DNA from 3 places in the Ensifer sp. LC384 genome. Region 3 is predicted to be linked to each of the others. Evidence: predicted binding sites of a transcription regulator. Region 3 holds the regulator's gene; each other region holds the start of a gene.
The links. Region 3 encodes LexA, which represses DNA repair genes until DNA is damaged. Its sites were predicted from a motif close to TGTTCNNNNTGTGTTCNG; they were not measured.
Positions count from the first base shown of each region.

Region 1: a site for LexA is predicted at 2,541-2,558, ahead of BC363_RS23305 (DNA polymerase IV). Genes of this name have one in related genera too.
Region 2: a site for LexA is predicted at 2,112-2,129, ahead of BC363_RS28315 (metallopeptidase family protein). Genes of this name have one in related genera too.

Region 1 is NZ_MBST01000034.1:275,343-279,515, reverse strand. It holds gene BC363_RS23325 (PleD family two-component system response regulator) at 1-937, opposite strand, end outside; gene BC363_RS23320 (response regulator) at 955-1,326, opposite strand; gene BC363_RS23315 (DUF3572 domain-containing protein) at 1,483-1,755, shown strand; gene BC363_RS23310 (hypothetical protein) at 1,758-2,399, shown strand; gene BC363_RS23305 (DNA polymerase IV) at 2,562-3,854, shown strand; gene BC363_RS23300 (L,D-transpeptidase family protein) at 4,064-4,173, shown strand, end outside.
Region 2 is NZ_MBST01000056.1:150,366-154,538, forward strand. It holds gene BC363_RS28300 (hypothetical protein) at 1-107, opposite strand, end outside; gene BC363_RS28305 (CoA ester lyase) at 218-1,123, shown strand; gene BC363_RS28310 (DUF1737 domain-containing protein) at 1,120-1,326, shown strand; gene BC363_RS28315 (metallopeptidase family protein) at 1,547-1,981, opposite strand; gene BC363_RS36135 (hypothetical protein) at 2,136-3,110, shown strand; gene BC363_RS28325 (DNA polymerase Y family protein) at 3,061-4,173, shown strand, end outside.
Region 3 is NZ_MBST01000015.1:115,506-119,678, forward strand. It holds tRNA gene BC363_RS13875 (tRNA-Cys) at 397-470, shown strand; gene BC363_RS13880 (hypothetical protein) at 1,109-1,441, shown strand; gene lexA (transcriptional repressor LexA) at 1,561-2,277, opposite strand; gene BC363_RS13890 (hypothetical protein) at 2,458-2,700, shown strand; gene BC363_RS13895 (hypothetical protein) at 2,738-3,025, opposite strand; gene BC363_RS35430 (hypothetical protein) at 3,482-3,625, opposite strand; gene BC363_RS13900 (DUF4242 domain-containing protein) at 3,806-4,093, opposite strand.

The sequences.
Region 1 (4,173 bases), on a different contig from region 3:
CCATCAGCAGCTTCAGGTGATTGTCGAGGTAGCGGCGATTGTGCAGGCCTGTGAGGCCATCTGTGACCGCCAACTCGATCGTCTGCTGCACGCTCTTCCTCAGCATGTCGTTGCAGTGCTTACGCCTGATCTGCGTCAACGAGCGGGCAACAAGCTCATTAGGATCGACCGGCCGGATGATATAGTCGGTAACGCCCAGATCGAGGGCGCGCACGATCATCTCGTCATTGCCCTGCTCGGTGATCAGCAGGATCGGAATGAAGCGCGTGCGCTCCAGCGACCGCAACTGCGAGCAAAGCCGCAACGGATCGTAGTCGTCGAAATTGGCGTTGACGATGACGAGATCGAAATTGTTCTCGGCCGCTTCGAACAGCGCCGCCTGCGGGTCGGAGATAACAGAGACATCGGCAATCGGCTTGAGCGTGCGCTGCAGCCGCTCCTGGGAGGAGCCGCGGCCATCGACCAAGAGGACGTTGCCCGGCTCGTCCGGACGATCCTGGCGGGCCAGTTCCTGAAGGCCGATGGTCTGCGCCGTCTGGGCACGCAGCCGCAACTCGTCACTGACATTCTTCAGGCGCACGAGGCTTTTCACCCGCGACATCAACTGCAGATCGTTGACCGGTTTTGTCAGGAAATCGTCGGCACCGGCCTTCAATCCGCGGACCCGGTCGGAAGGCTGGTCAAGTGCGGTCACCATGACCACGGGAATATGTGCGGTGCGGGGATTGGCCTTCAGCCGCTCGCAGACCTCGAAGCCGTCGATGCCGGGCATCATGATGTCGAGAAGCACCAGGTCGACCGGCGTCGTCTCACAGAGCGACAGGGCCGTATGGCCATCGCCCGCAGTCAGCACATCGAAATACTCGGCGAGCAGACGCGCTTCGAGAAGCTTAACGTTGGCAGGCACGTCATCGACAACAAGAATGCGCGCAGTCATATCAATTTTCCCGCCGTTCAGGCATCGCCAAGGTAGGTTTTGATCGTCTCAATGAACTTTGGCACAGAAATCGGTTTTGAAACATAGGCTTCGCATCCACCCTGGCGGATGCGTTCCTCGTCGCCCTTCATCGCGAAAGCGGTCACCGCAATGACCGGGATGACGTGTAATTCATCGTCTTCCTTCAGCCACTTCGTGACCTCGAGCCCGGAAACCTCCGGCAGCTGAATGTCCATCAAAATGAGATCGGGACGATACTTGCGCGCCAGCTCGAGCGCCTCCATACCGTTGCGCGTCTGGATCGTCGCGTAGCCGGAAGCCTCAATCAGGTCTCGGAAGAGCTTCATGTTCAGCTCGTTATCCTCAACAATCATTACCTGTTTGGGCATGTCGATCCCTTGCTGTCCGTCGTCTTCTTGCAAGTCTTCTCAAGACATCTAAGTTGCAAAGCCAACGACTCGACCCATTTCCTCGAGTTCAACGATAATCCTATTTGGTTGAAAAATAGGTAATTCCGGGCGTAAAAACAGTAGGAGGCCAAGACATTGAAGAGCGCCGACGAAATCGCCATCGACATTCTTTCCTGGCTTGCCGGCGAGCCGGACCTGCTGTCCCGATTTCTGGCGCTGACGGGGACGGATCCGTCCTCCCTGCGCAATGCGATCGGCGAGCCGGGCTTCATGGGCGGGCTCGTCGCCTTTCTCATGGACCACGAACCGACGCTGATCGCTTTCTGCGAGGCGACCGGGACGCCCCCCCAGGATGTCGTGCGCGCGCACGAGAAGCTTTCCGGCGCCGCCGACCTGCAGGACAGCTGAACTTGAACAATACTGTCCGCGACGATGAAATCCGCCTCAGCAACCGTCCGCTGATCGTCAGCGACGTCGACGAAGTCGTGCTCGAATTCCTGGGCCCCTTCCGGGCCTTTCTCGAAAGCCGCGACCATGTCCTCCTGCCGCGCTCCTTCCGGCTGACTGGCAACATCATCCATCGCGCAACGGAACAGCCGGCGACCGAGGCCGACGTCAAAGACATGCTCGACGCTTTCTACGCCGCGCAGGATCGCTGGCAGACGCCGGCTGTCGGCGTTGTCGAGGCTCTTCACGAACTGTCCGCTCTGGCAGACATCGTCTTCCTGACGGCCATGCCGCCACGGCATGCGGCCGCGCGTCGCGCTCTGCTCGACCGGCTCGATCTTCCCTATCCGCTGCTCGCTTCCGAGGACCCCAAAGGGCCTATCGTTCAACGCCTGCATGCCGGACGGGCGCTTCCCGTTGCTTTCATCGACGACATCGCGCGCAACCTGCAATCGGTGCAGGCGCACGCGCCGTCCTGCCTGCTGATCAATCTGATGGCGAACGCCGAGTTTCGCGCGCTCGCGCCTGCGCCGGATGGGTGTGTTCACATTGCCGCCGACTGGACCGATGCCGCCAGCGCCATTCGCGCGCATTTCCAACGGTAGCACCGCCCGCTCCGACGGTGCGAGTGCCGCGCGGAGTAGCTCAAAATCCGACCTGCGGCTTGGCGTCGGCAATCTCACGTGCAAGGCAATTTCCAACGCAGCCTCCCTTGAGACTCGCTAGCGTAGAGCGTAAAATCGCGATGTTCAACATTTGTTCCAGATATGCTCGACAGTGGTTCTCAAACTCCAGGCTTCTGCCGTGATTGCCTTAGGGAACAGACCGCGACGGCGCGACGCTGCCTTGGCTGCGGCAGTCCGCGCCTCCTGCGTCATGCCGAGCTCTACGATCTGACCCTCGCCCATATCGATTGCGACGCGTTTTATGCTTCCGTCGAGAAGCGGGACAATCCGGAGCTTGCCGACAAGCCGGTGATTATCGGCGGCGGCAAGCGCGGCGTCGTTTCGACAGCATGCTACATCGCCCGCATCCACGGCGTACGCTCGGCCATGCCGATGTTCAAGGCGCTCGAAGCCTGCCCGCAAGCGGTCGTCATCAAGCCCAATATGGAAAAATACGTGCACGTCGGCCGCGAAGTTCGCGCGCTGATGCAGGAGTTGACACCGCTGGTGCAACCTCTCTCGATCGACGAAGCCTTCCTGGAACTGAACGGTACCCAGCGGCTGCACCACGATCCCCCTGCCCGCACGCTCGCCCGCTTTGCCCGCCGCGTCGAACAGGAGATCGGCATCACGGTCTCCGTCGGGCTTTCCTACTGCAAGTTCCTCGCCAAGGTTGCATCAGACCTGCAGAAGCCTCGCGGCTTCTCGGTGATCGGCCAGGCCGAGGCGCTCGAATTCCTAAGAGAAAGGCCGGTGACCTTGATCTGGGGCGTCGGCAAGGCGTTCGCCGCCACGCTGGAGCGCGACGGCATTCGCACGATCGGCCAGCTTCAGACGATGGAGGAAGCCGACCTCATGCGCCGCTACGGCACCATGGGCCAGAGGCTCTACCGCCTGTCGCGTGGCCTCGACGAGAGAACCGTCGAAATCGACGGCGAGGCGAAGAGCGTGTCGTCCGAGACGACGTTCAACGACGATCTCGCCCGCTACGACGATCTGGTCACACATCTGCGCCGGCTGAGCGAACAGGTCGCGCACCGCCTGCGCAAATCCGAACTCGCCGGCCAGACCGTGGTTTTGAAGCTGAAGACTGCCGACTTCAAGATCAGGACCCGCAACCGCCGCCTCGACAGCCCAACGCGGCTCGCCGACCGGATCTTCCGCACAGGACTGCAGCTGCTTGAGAAGGAAGTCGACGGCACGAAATATCGACTGATCGGCATCGGCGTCAGCGATCTTTCCAGCCCCGATCTCGCCGATCCCCCTGATCTTGTCGACCCAGCAGCGACCCGTCGCGCTGCTGCCGAAGATGCCATCAACAAGCTGCGCGACAAGTTCGGCAAGGCAAGCGTCGAAACCGGCTACACTTTCGGCAGCCGCAAGCGCGATCACTAAAGCGCGTCGCGATCTTTCAGATTCGCTCGCTGCGCTTTTAAGCTCTTGTCTTTGCGCATGTCGTCATCGCAAAACCGTTAACCACTTTTGCGCGACATGCTTTGGCGCGTTATCGGCAGCGGCTTGACGTTTCCTCGGTCCGATCCGGACGAATTCTTTAAAGATTACAGTCTAGTCTCGTCGGCCAGTTTACGTGTTGGGATGAGTGTATGGTATCGCGTTTCGCTCTCACGGCCAGCGTCGTCGTCTTGCTGTTTTCGCCCTCAGCCGGTTTTGCCGGCAGCAGCGCACCGCTGCAGATCATCGTCTCAAAGGACCA
Region 2 (4,173 bases), on a different contig from region 3:
GCAGCGATGCCGGTCAGCGCGAGCGCAAGCGACGCGGTGAAGACGAAGGCCGCCAGCGTAATGGTAATGGCCACAGCCGTAAAAAGAACAGAGCGTATGCTTTGCATGATCGTCACCTTTCTGCCTCCGATGTGGGTGTTGCCGCCGCCGCTTGCAAGAGGGGGCGGCCGTTCGCCTCGTCTTGCGGAAAAAATGAAAGGCGGGCACAACTGGCCGCATGACAAAATCGATTGAACATCATCCCGTTCGCTTGCGCCGTTCGGTGCTTTCCGTGCCGGCCGACAATGTCCGCGCACTGGCCAAGGTTTCGGAACTTGCCGCCGATGCCGCGATCTTCGACCTCGAGGATGCGGTGGCGCCCGAGCGCAAGGCCGAGGCGCGTGACGGGCTCGTTCGCCACCTCATCGAAAACAGGCCGGATTGCGAGATCATCATCCGCATCAATGCGCTCGGATCGGGCTTCGGCCAGCAGGATCTGGCGGCAGCCGTTTCGGCAAAGCCCGACGCGATCCTTGTGCCGAAGGTCGAAAGCCCGGCCGATATCCAGATCGCCGCCGACTGGCTGGCCGATAACGATGCGCCGGAAGGCTTACGTCTCTGGGCGATGATCGAGACGCCACGCGGTGTCGTCAATGCGCCGGCGATCGCCGAGACCGGCCGCACCTTCGGCGGCAGGCTCGATTGCTTCGTCGTCGGCCTCAACGACCTGCGCAAGGAAACCGGCGTTCCCGACCGTCCCGGCCGACCTTACCTCATCCCCTGGCTGATGCAGATCCTGCTGGCCGCACGCGGAAGCGGTCTCGACGCCATCGATGCGGTGTTCAACGATTTCCGTGATGCCGACGGTTTCGATGAGGAGTGCCGGCAGGGGCGCGACATGGGGTATGACGGCAAGATGCTGATCCACCCGCTGCAGATCGGCCCGGCCAACGAACGCTTCGGCGTCGAGCAGGCCGCCGTCGACGAGGCGCGCGCGATCATCGCCGCCTTCGCGCTGCCGGATAATGCCGGCAAGGGCGTTATCAATCTTCATGGCCGAATGATCGAGCGGCTGCATCTCGACCAGGCCTTGAAGCTCGCCGCCAAGGCGGACACGATTGAAAAACGAAAGGCAAGATTTTGAAACTTTACCGCTTCCTCACCGGCCCCGACGATGCGTCCTTCTGCCATAAGGTGACGGCAGCGCTGAACCAGGGCTGGTCCCTGCACGGCTCGCCGACCTACGCCTTCAATGCGGATACGCAGCACATGCAATGCGGACAGGCCGTATTCAAGGAAGTCGAAGGCAAGGATTATCATCCCGACATCAAGCTGTCGGAGCAGTAAAAAAACAGGGACGCTCCAGTTTTGCGGCCGGAGTGTTCCTCTGTTTTCCGATTGTTTTTCCGAAGGGGCTGGCCTCAGAGCAGGATGCTCCTGACCAGCGCGAGAGGTTTTCCGGGGCTTAGAGCGTTTCCGGCTTAGACGGAGTCGCAGAAACGCCCTATCTCTTTGTTTTTACGCATTTCCTGACGGGAAACCGCTTCGCATTTTTCCTGGAAATGCTCTAGTTGCCCACGTGTTCCACGCTCGCCTCGATCCGTTCCATGTCGTCGTCGGAGAGGCCGAAATGGTGGCCGATCTCGTGGATCAGCACATGGGTGATGATGTCGCCCAGCGTTTCCTCGTTTTCCGCCCAATAGTCGATGATCGGGCGGCGATAAAGGGTGATCCGGTTCGGAAACTCGCCCGTCTCCATGGTGAAACGTTCGCTGATGCCGCGGCCTTCGAACAGGCCGAGCAGGTCGAACGGCGTCTCCAGCGCCATGTCCTCGAAGACATCGTCGCTTGGAAAATCGGCAACCTCGATGATGAGGTCGGTCGTCAGCCGGCGGAACTCCTGCGGCAGGTGGCCGTAGGCTTCCACTGCGAGTTGTTCGAATGTCGTGAGTGTCGGTGCGTGGCGTTCCCGCCAATCATCGGTCTGGTCAATGCGGGCCATAGGCACTCCTTGTTGCCCTCCATATAGCGATTTTGCCTTTGTTTTTCGAGTGTTGAATTCCTGACGCAACGGGTGAGGAATAAATTCTCAAATTTGGTTGTTGACTCCTCAGGGCAGCTCTGGAATCTATAAGAACATAACAGGAACATCTTAAATGGAGTTGACCGTCATGGCCGAGAACGCCGTGCAGCGGGAGGCCGTTCTTTCGCTTCGCGAAACCATAGCCAGGATCGAGAACCGCAGGCTTCCGGGGGTCGTGAAGGCAGTCAAGGCGGCCGATCCCGCGGGCTTCCGGCGCAAGGAAGAGGGCAGCCAGGCATCCGGCCGCAAGGTTCTGCCGCTCGGTATTCCCGAACTCGACGATATCCTCGAGGGCGGGCTGCCGCTCGAGGGCATGACGGAGATCCGCAATTCCGAGACGCGCGATGCCGGCGCTGCCGCCGGTTTTGCAACCGCGCTCAGTGCCCTCTGTCAGCAGGCGCGCCGGCAAAAGGGCGATGTCGGGGCCCCGGTTCTGTGGATCAGCCAGTCGCTCGCCTCGACCGAGGCCGGCCTGCCCTATGGCCTTGGTCTCAAGGCCTACGGGCTCGACATTCGAAGCCTGATCCTCAGCCTGCCGCGCACGGTGAAAGATGCGCTCTGGATCGCCGAGACGGCGCTTTCCGTCCCGGCCTTCTGTGCCGTCATTCTCGAAATTCGCGGCAATCCGGCATCGCTGGCCTTGAGTGAAAGCCGGCGCCTGCATGTTCGCGCGCGCGCCGGGCGCATCCCTCTTCTGCTTCTGCGCCAGTCCGGCCACGAGGAGGCGAGCAGCGCCTTCTTCCGGCTTCATATCGAACCGGCGCCCGCCCGCGAGCGCCCCCTCCCTGACGGTTCGATGCTTTGCGGCAGCATCGGTCATCCCGTCTTTCACGTCATTGCCGAAAAAAGCAGGTCTCCTGCTCCTGTCGGCCTCTTCCTGGAGTGGAACCCCCATGACCGCCGCTTTTACCCCGTCGAGCCCCTACCAGCCGCTGCTGCGGCAGACCCAGAGCCAGCGCATTCTATCGCTCGACTTTCCGCATCTTCCGGCCGACCGGGTGGCGCGGATACGCTGGGGCACCTCGTGGCTTTCCCGCGGGCGTCCTGATCATCCGCCTGTCGTCTTTGCCGACCGGGTCAGAAATGCGATGCGCCTCGTTGCGCTCGATGGCCTTGCCGAAAAGTCCGGATTCCAGTTGGGCCAGGGCGTTGCCGAAGCGCGGGCCATGTGTCCCGAGGTCGATGTGCTGCCCGCCGACCGGGCGGCGGATCGCGCCCTTCTGGAAGGGCTTGCGGACTGGTGCAGCCGCTATACGCCGCTGGTGGCGCTCGACGGCGAAAGTGGTCTTTATCTCGACATTACCGGCTGTGCCCATCTTCTCGGCGGAGAGAAATCGCTTCTCGACGACCTCTTGGCTCGGCTCTTTCATCTCGGCATCGAGGCGCGTGCGGCGATCTCGTCTTCGGCCGGGCTCTCCTGGGCGGTGGCGCGCTTCGGCTCGCAAAGCGTGATCGCTCCTGAGGAGGCCGCGCGCGTGCTTGCGCCGCTACCGATGGCGGCCCTCAGGCTTGCGACCGAGACGATCGAGACGCTTGGCCGGGTCGGCCTCAAGCAGGTCGGCGACATCATCGAGGCGCCGCGCGCGCCGCTTGCCCGCCGCTTCGGATCCACCCTGCTCTTGCGTCTCGATCAGGCGATGGGACTGGAGGACGAGCCGCTTTCGCCGCGGCTTGCCGTTGCCAGCCTCTCGGCCGAGCGGCGGCTTTCCGAGCCGGTCCAGGGCGAGGACGATATTCTCGGCCTGACGCAGGAGCTCGCAGCAAGGCTGAAGCCGGAGCTGGAAAAGCGCGGCGAGGGGGGACGGCTGTTCGAACTCTTGCTGTTTCGTGTCGACGGCAGGGTCTTTCGCATCGCTGCCGGAACGTCCTCGCCGTTGATTGAACCGGGCCGCGTTGCCGGCCTTTTCCGCGAGCGGCTGCAGGCTGTTCATGACGATCTTGATGCCGGTTTCGGCTTCGAGATCCTGCGGCTCTCGGTTCCCAAAAGCGAAAAATACGAGGTGATGCAGGAGGATTTTTCCGGCACACCGGATCGGCAGCGACCGCTTGCGGCCTTTGCCGACAGGGTCATGGCGCGGCTGGGCGCGGAAAGCCTGTTTCTGCCCGTCCTG
Region 3 (4,173 bases):
CGCCGGAAAAACGTCCAGCGAGAAAATGTTGCCGTCATCGGGCGGCAGCCAAACACGTCGAATCTTCATGAGGTGTGAAAGTCTGAGCGGCGGCGCTGCGTGCGAAGCTGGCACCGGACGGCCCAGGATGTCTATTCGTCCGACTCTGCGCGCCGTGTTCGCAGACGGCGCCGGTCAACTGCCTTGTCGTTCCGCGGGGGAGGACCGGGGCTCGAATGATCATATCCGTTCTTCTCGAAAAAGAGGGTAGGGCTGGGGCATGCAGCCGCAATCCACAGAACGGAATGGAAACGCTTGTTCAGGATGAAAAAAGGATCGCATTCAGAATGAACCCTCTTGCACTCTGTCTATATTCATTCTAAACGCTCGCCACGACTTGATAATCTCAGTCGGTGAGGCCTCGTGGCGGAGTGGTGACGCAGAGGACTGCAAATCCTTGTACCCCGGTTCAATTCCGGGCGAGGCCTCCAAAGCCACACCTAATTATTTGATTTTGCGTTGTAATTCAGGGTGCTCAATTGCAGCACCTGCCACGCTTTTTCTATATGTGGGAATTTGTTCCCCGTTCCTCCTGCTTCGTTATCCTCGACCGCCAGCAATTGCTTGCCGATTCCGTCCCAACTAAAGCGGGCGGCCCCGCCGCCGTGGCGAGGCGTGCGCGCTCGGCATCTTGCCCGGCAAAGCTAGTCGCCGACCGATTGCCGATGCCTGTGCGACGATGGCCCCATTGGCCCGGCGTCCACTCCCTGGGAATTGATTGCTGGGTTAAATCTACCTTACGCAGACGACTGCGCCGCACACGGTGGAGATAGTGGGGTGGGGTGGGGTGATGCGGCGAGCGATGACACCCGCCAGCCCCTGCTTACGGCGAGCATGGGTTTGAAGATAAGCCGCGCCATAAGTCGGTCGTGGCCCATCCGCGTTGCCGTGCGCGCGAACAGGCGTCAACCTGCATGGCCTGCCAAGGACACACCCCGAAATGGTGACTCGGCTGGTATTGTCAGTGCAAGGAATATTGTCTCTAGACGGGTTCGGGAATGAATATTCCGGCGGCACGACCCGTACAGGTAGTGTCAAACAAAACCGACAATGGAGGAGATGACATAAAATGAAATGTAAGATCGCCCTGACTGCTCTTGCCGTTCTTGCCGCGTCGACGGCCACCGCAAGCGCTGAGGATCTCGTCTTTCAGCTGAAGAACAAGACGGAAGCGGTTCTGACGAACTTCTACACGTCGCCGGTCGGTGTTGATCAGTGGGAGGACGACGTCTTCGGGCGGCAGGTACTCAATCCGGGCGAAAGCATGGAAATCACCATCGCCGACGGACGTGATGTCTGCAAATACGACATGCGCTTTGAATTCGAAGAAGGCTCCGGTCTCGACACGACTGAAGACACGCAGGACCTCTGCGAACTGGGCGAGTACTCGATTCACCAGTAACATTTTTCGAGCGTGCAAGCCGCACGAGTTGGAGATGCCCGTCTCGCTACCCCAAGGTGGCGAGACGTTCAAGGAAGAGGAAGGCAGGCCAGCACGAAGGCAGCTGGCTTGAGCAAGGCTTAGTGGTAGCGGCGGATCAAGCCAACGAGCTTGCCCTGAATCTTGACGCGGTCGGGGCCGAAAATACGCGTCTCGTAGGCCGGATTGGCCGCCTCGAGCGCAATCGACGCGCCCTTGCGCCGGAAGCGCTTCAGCGTTGCTTCCTCATCATCGACGAGCGCGACGATGATGTCGCCGGGATTGGCCGAGGTGGCATTGCGGATGATCACCGTATCGCCATCGAAGATGCCGGCCTCGATCATCGAATCGCCCTTCACTTCAAGGGCATAGTGCTCGCCGCTGCCGATCATATCGAGCGGAACGGAGATGTCGTGAGTGTTGTTCTGTATCGCCGAGATCGGAACGCCGGCGGCAATGCGTCCCATAACCGGAACCGACACGGAGCTGTTGTCAGCAACCGGCGGCGCTTTCGCGGCGGGGGCAGGGGCCGGCGGCTTCCCGAGGCTGCCCTCGATGACGCTCGGGGAAAACCCGCGACGGGGTTGGGCGCTTGCTGCATAGGCTTCCGGCAGCTTGATGACCTCGAGCGCTCTGGCGCGGTTGGGAAGACGGCGTATGAAACCGCGTTCCTCCAGCGCCGTAATAAGCCGGTGAATGCCCGACTTTGAAGCCAGGTCGAGTGCATCCTTCATCTCGTCGAAAGACGGCGGCACACCCGATTCCTTCATTCGTTCGTGGATGAAAAGAAGCAATTCCTGTTGCTTGCGGGTCAGCATGGCAAGTCGCTCCAGAAGCGTGAAACAAATCAAGAACAGACACTATCTGTTCCATATGTGTTCCGCAAGTGCCTAAAATTCCGTGAATGTGGGATCAAGCGTGCGCGCATCGGCCAACTAGACGCTGCGCGTGCCGCAAGGCGCCGATATGCCTCGTTCCGTTTACGCAATGAGGGTGCAATGAAGAAGCTGGTTCGAATCCTGCTGACGATCGTTGTTCCGGCGACCGCGGTCCTTGGGTTCCGCTGGTATCAATATGTGGACAACAGGGAGAGTCCGTTCGACGAAGTCGGCATCGCGTTGAATGCGGCAATGCCGGGGCCGATCAATCTTTGGGGTTGTGACCGGCTCAAGCTTACCTCTCGCAACGCCGCTCGGTTGCGCCACCGTCGATGGAGCGAAGTGGAAATAGACTGGCATTGAGCGATTGCTGGGCGAGCGTCGCGAAGGAGAGAGTGGTTCAAGCCGGCTGCGTGGCGGAACAGGCGTCCTCGAACTCCTTGACGGTCTCAGCCGAGTTGTCCTCCGGCAGGACGGCGTCCGCCGCGTCGGTCGCTACGGGCGTGTCGCCTTGATAGACGAAGGACTGGATATAGTAGGCGATCGTTCCCTTCCAAACGTTCCGGCCATCGATCTGCTGGCAGGGCACGGCGGTTTCGAAATCGGCTTGCAGGTCGTCGACCGTAGCAGCGCTGAGGGCGATGTTAGGCGATGCGATAATCGAGGCGATAAGCAAGGCTGCAAGCACGGTGAACGTCCGCTAGATCAGAGGTGGTGCCGATAGTTTGGTTAACGATGTGAACCGCGCTTTCGTTCCAAAGTCCAGCAAGCATGCCGGGCACTGTGCCGTGTTCAACAGTTCTTTGCCAAAGGTGATGACGGCTGCTCACGGTGTGGCAGGGAAGGCACAAAGATTTGCATGAACAGGGTGCGTGTCGGCGTTCTCGATCTTCCGACGCCTACCACATGCGGCGTGTCGCCGGCCGATCAGGCCTGGCAGCAGACATGGGAAGCGATTGGCCAGTGCTGCCGCCCGCAATGATCTTTGCATTTCAGGGGGGGCGCGCGACGTGCAAGCGTGCTGGGGTTTCTGGCATTGCGGCGACCAGTCACGCAGGGTGTGCGGAGACGTGCACCCCCAGTCCAACTGGTCACTGACAAAACTCTCCCGACTATTTGGTTCGAGAGGTTAGAGGCGGTTGTCCTATTTCTTGTCTTTCTTGCCGAGCGAAAAGCTGCTGCCTGCCAGCTTCACCTGTGAGCCTTCTGTCGTAACGGCGGCTTTGACGGCCTTGTCCTTCTTGGGTTTTCTAACCTCGCGGTTACTTCGCACTTGACCCTTTGCCATGATCGTCTCCTTGAAAAGGTGTGCCGGGGAACCCTCATGGGCGCCGAATGACCGGCAGACTAGCCTGCATTGATGCCGCCGGAAGTCAATGACGGCGCGCGGGGAGCATTGGCCCGGGCGGCGATTCGGGGGTGTCATGACGCCGATGTCCCGCCCGCGGTGATTATAACACCGCTTCGGCTATTTGCCGCGTCCTTGAGATGCTGTCGAAGGCCCGATCACGGCGGCGACTTCCGTTATTCTGTTGGCCGGAAACCCGCCGCGTTCGGCGTGTTCGCGAATGACGTCGGCGCTCGGTGCCTCGTGGACGCAATAGAGCTTGTCGCCGGCGACATAGCTCGTGATCCATGTGTACGGCACGCCGAGATCGGCGACGACAGCATTGGATTTCGCCGACAGTGCACAGAGGTCGTCCTGACTGAGCTTGTCAGCGCCTGGCACGTCGCGCTCGATGATGAAAGTGGGCATCGCTCAGTTCCTTGACTGTTGGATGACCAATACATCAAGCCTCCCTAATGAAATGGGAGTCAGTGCTTGCGATTGGATGC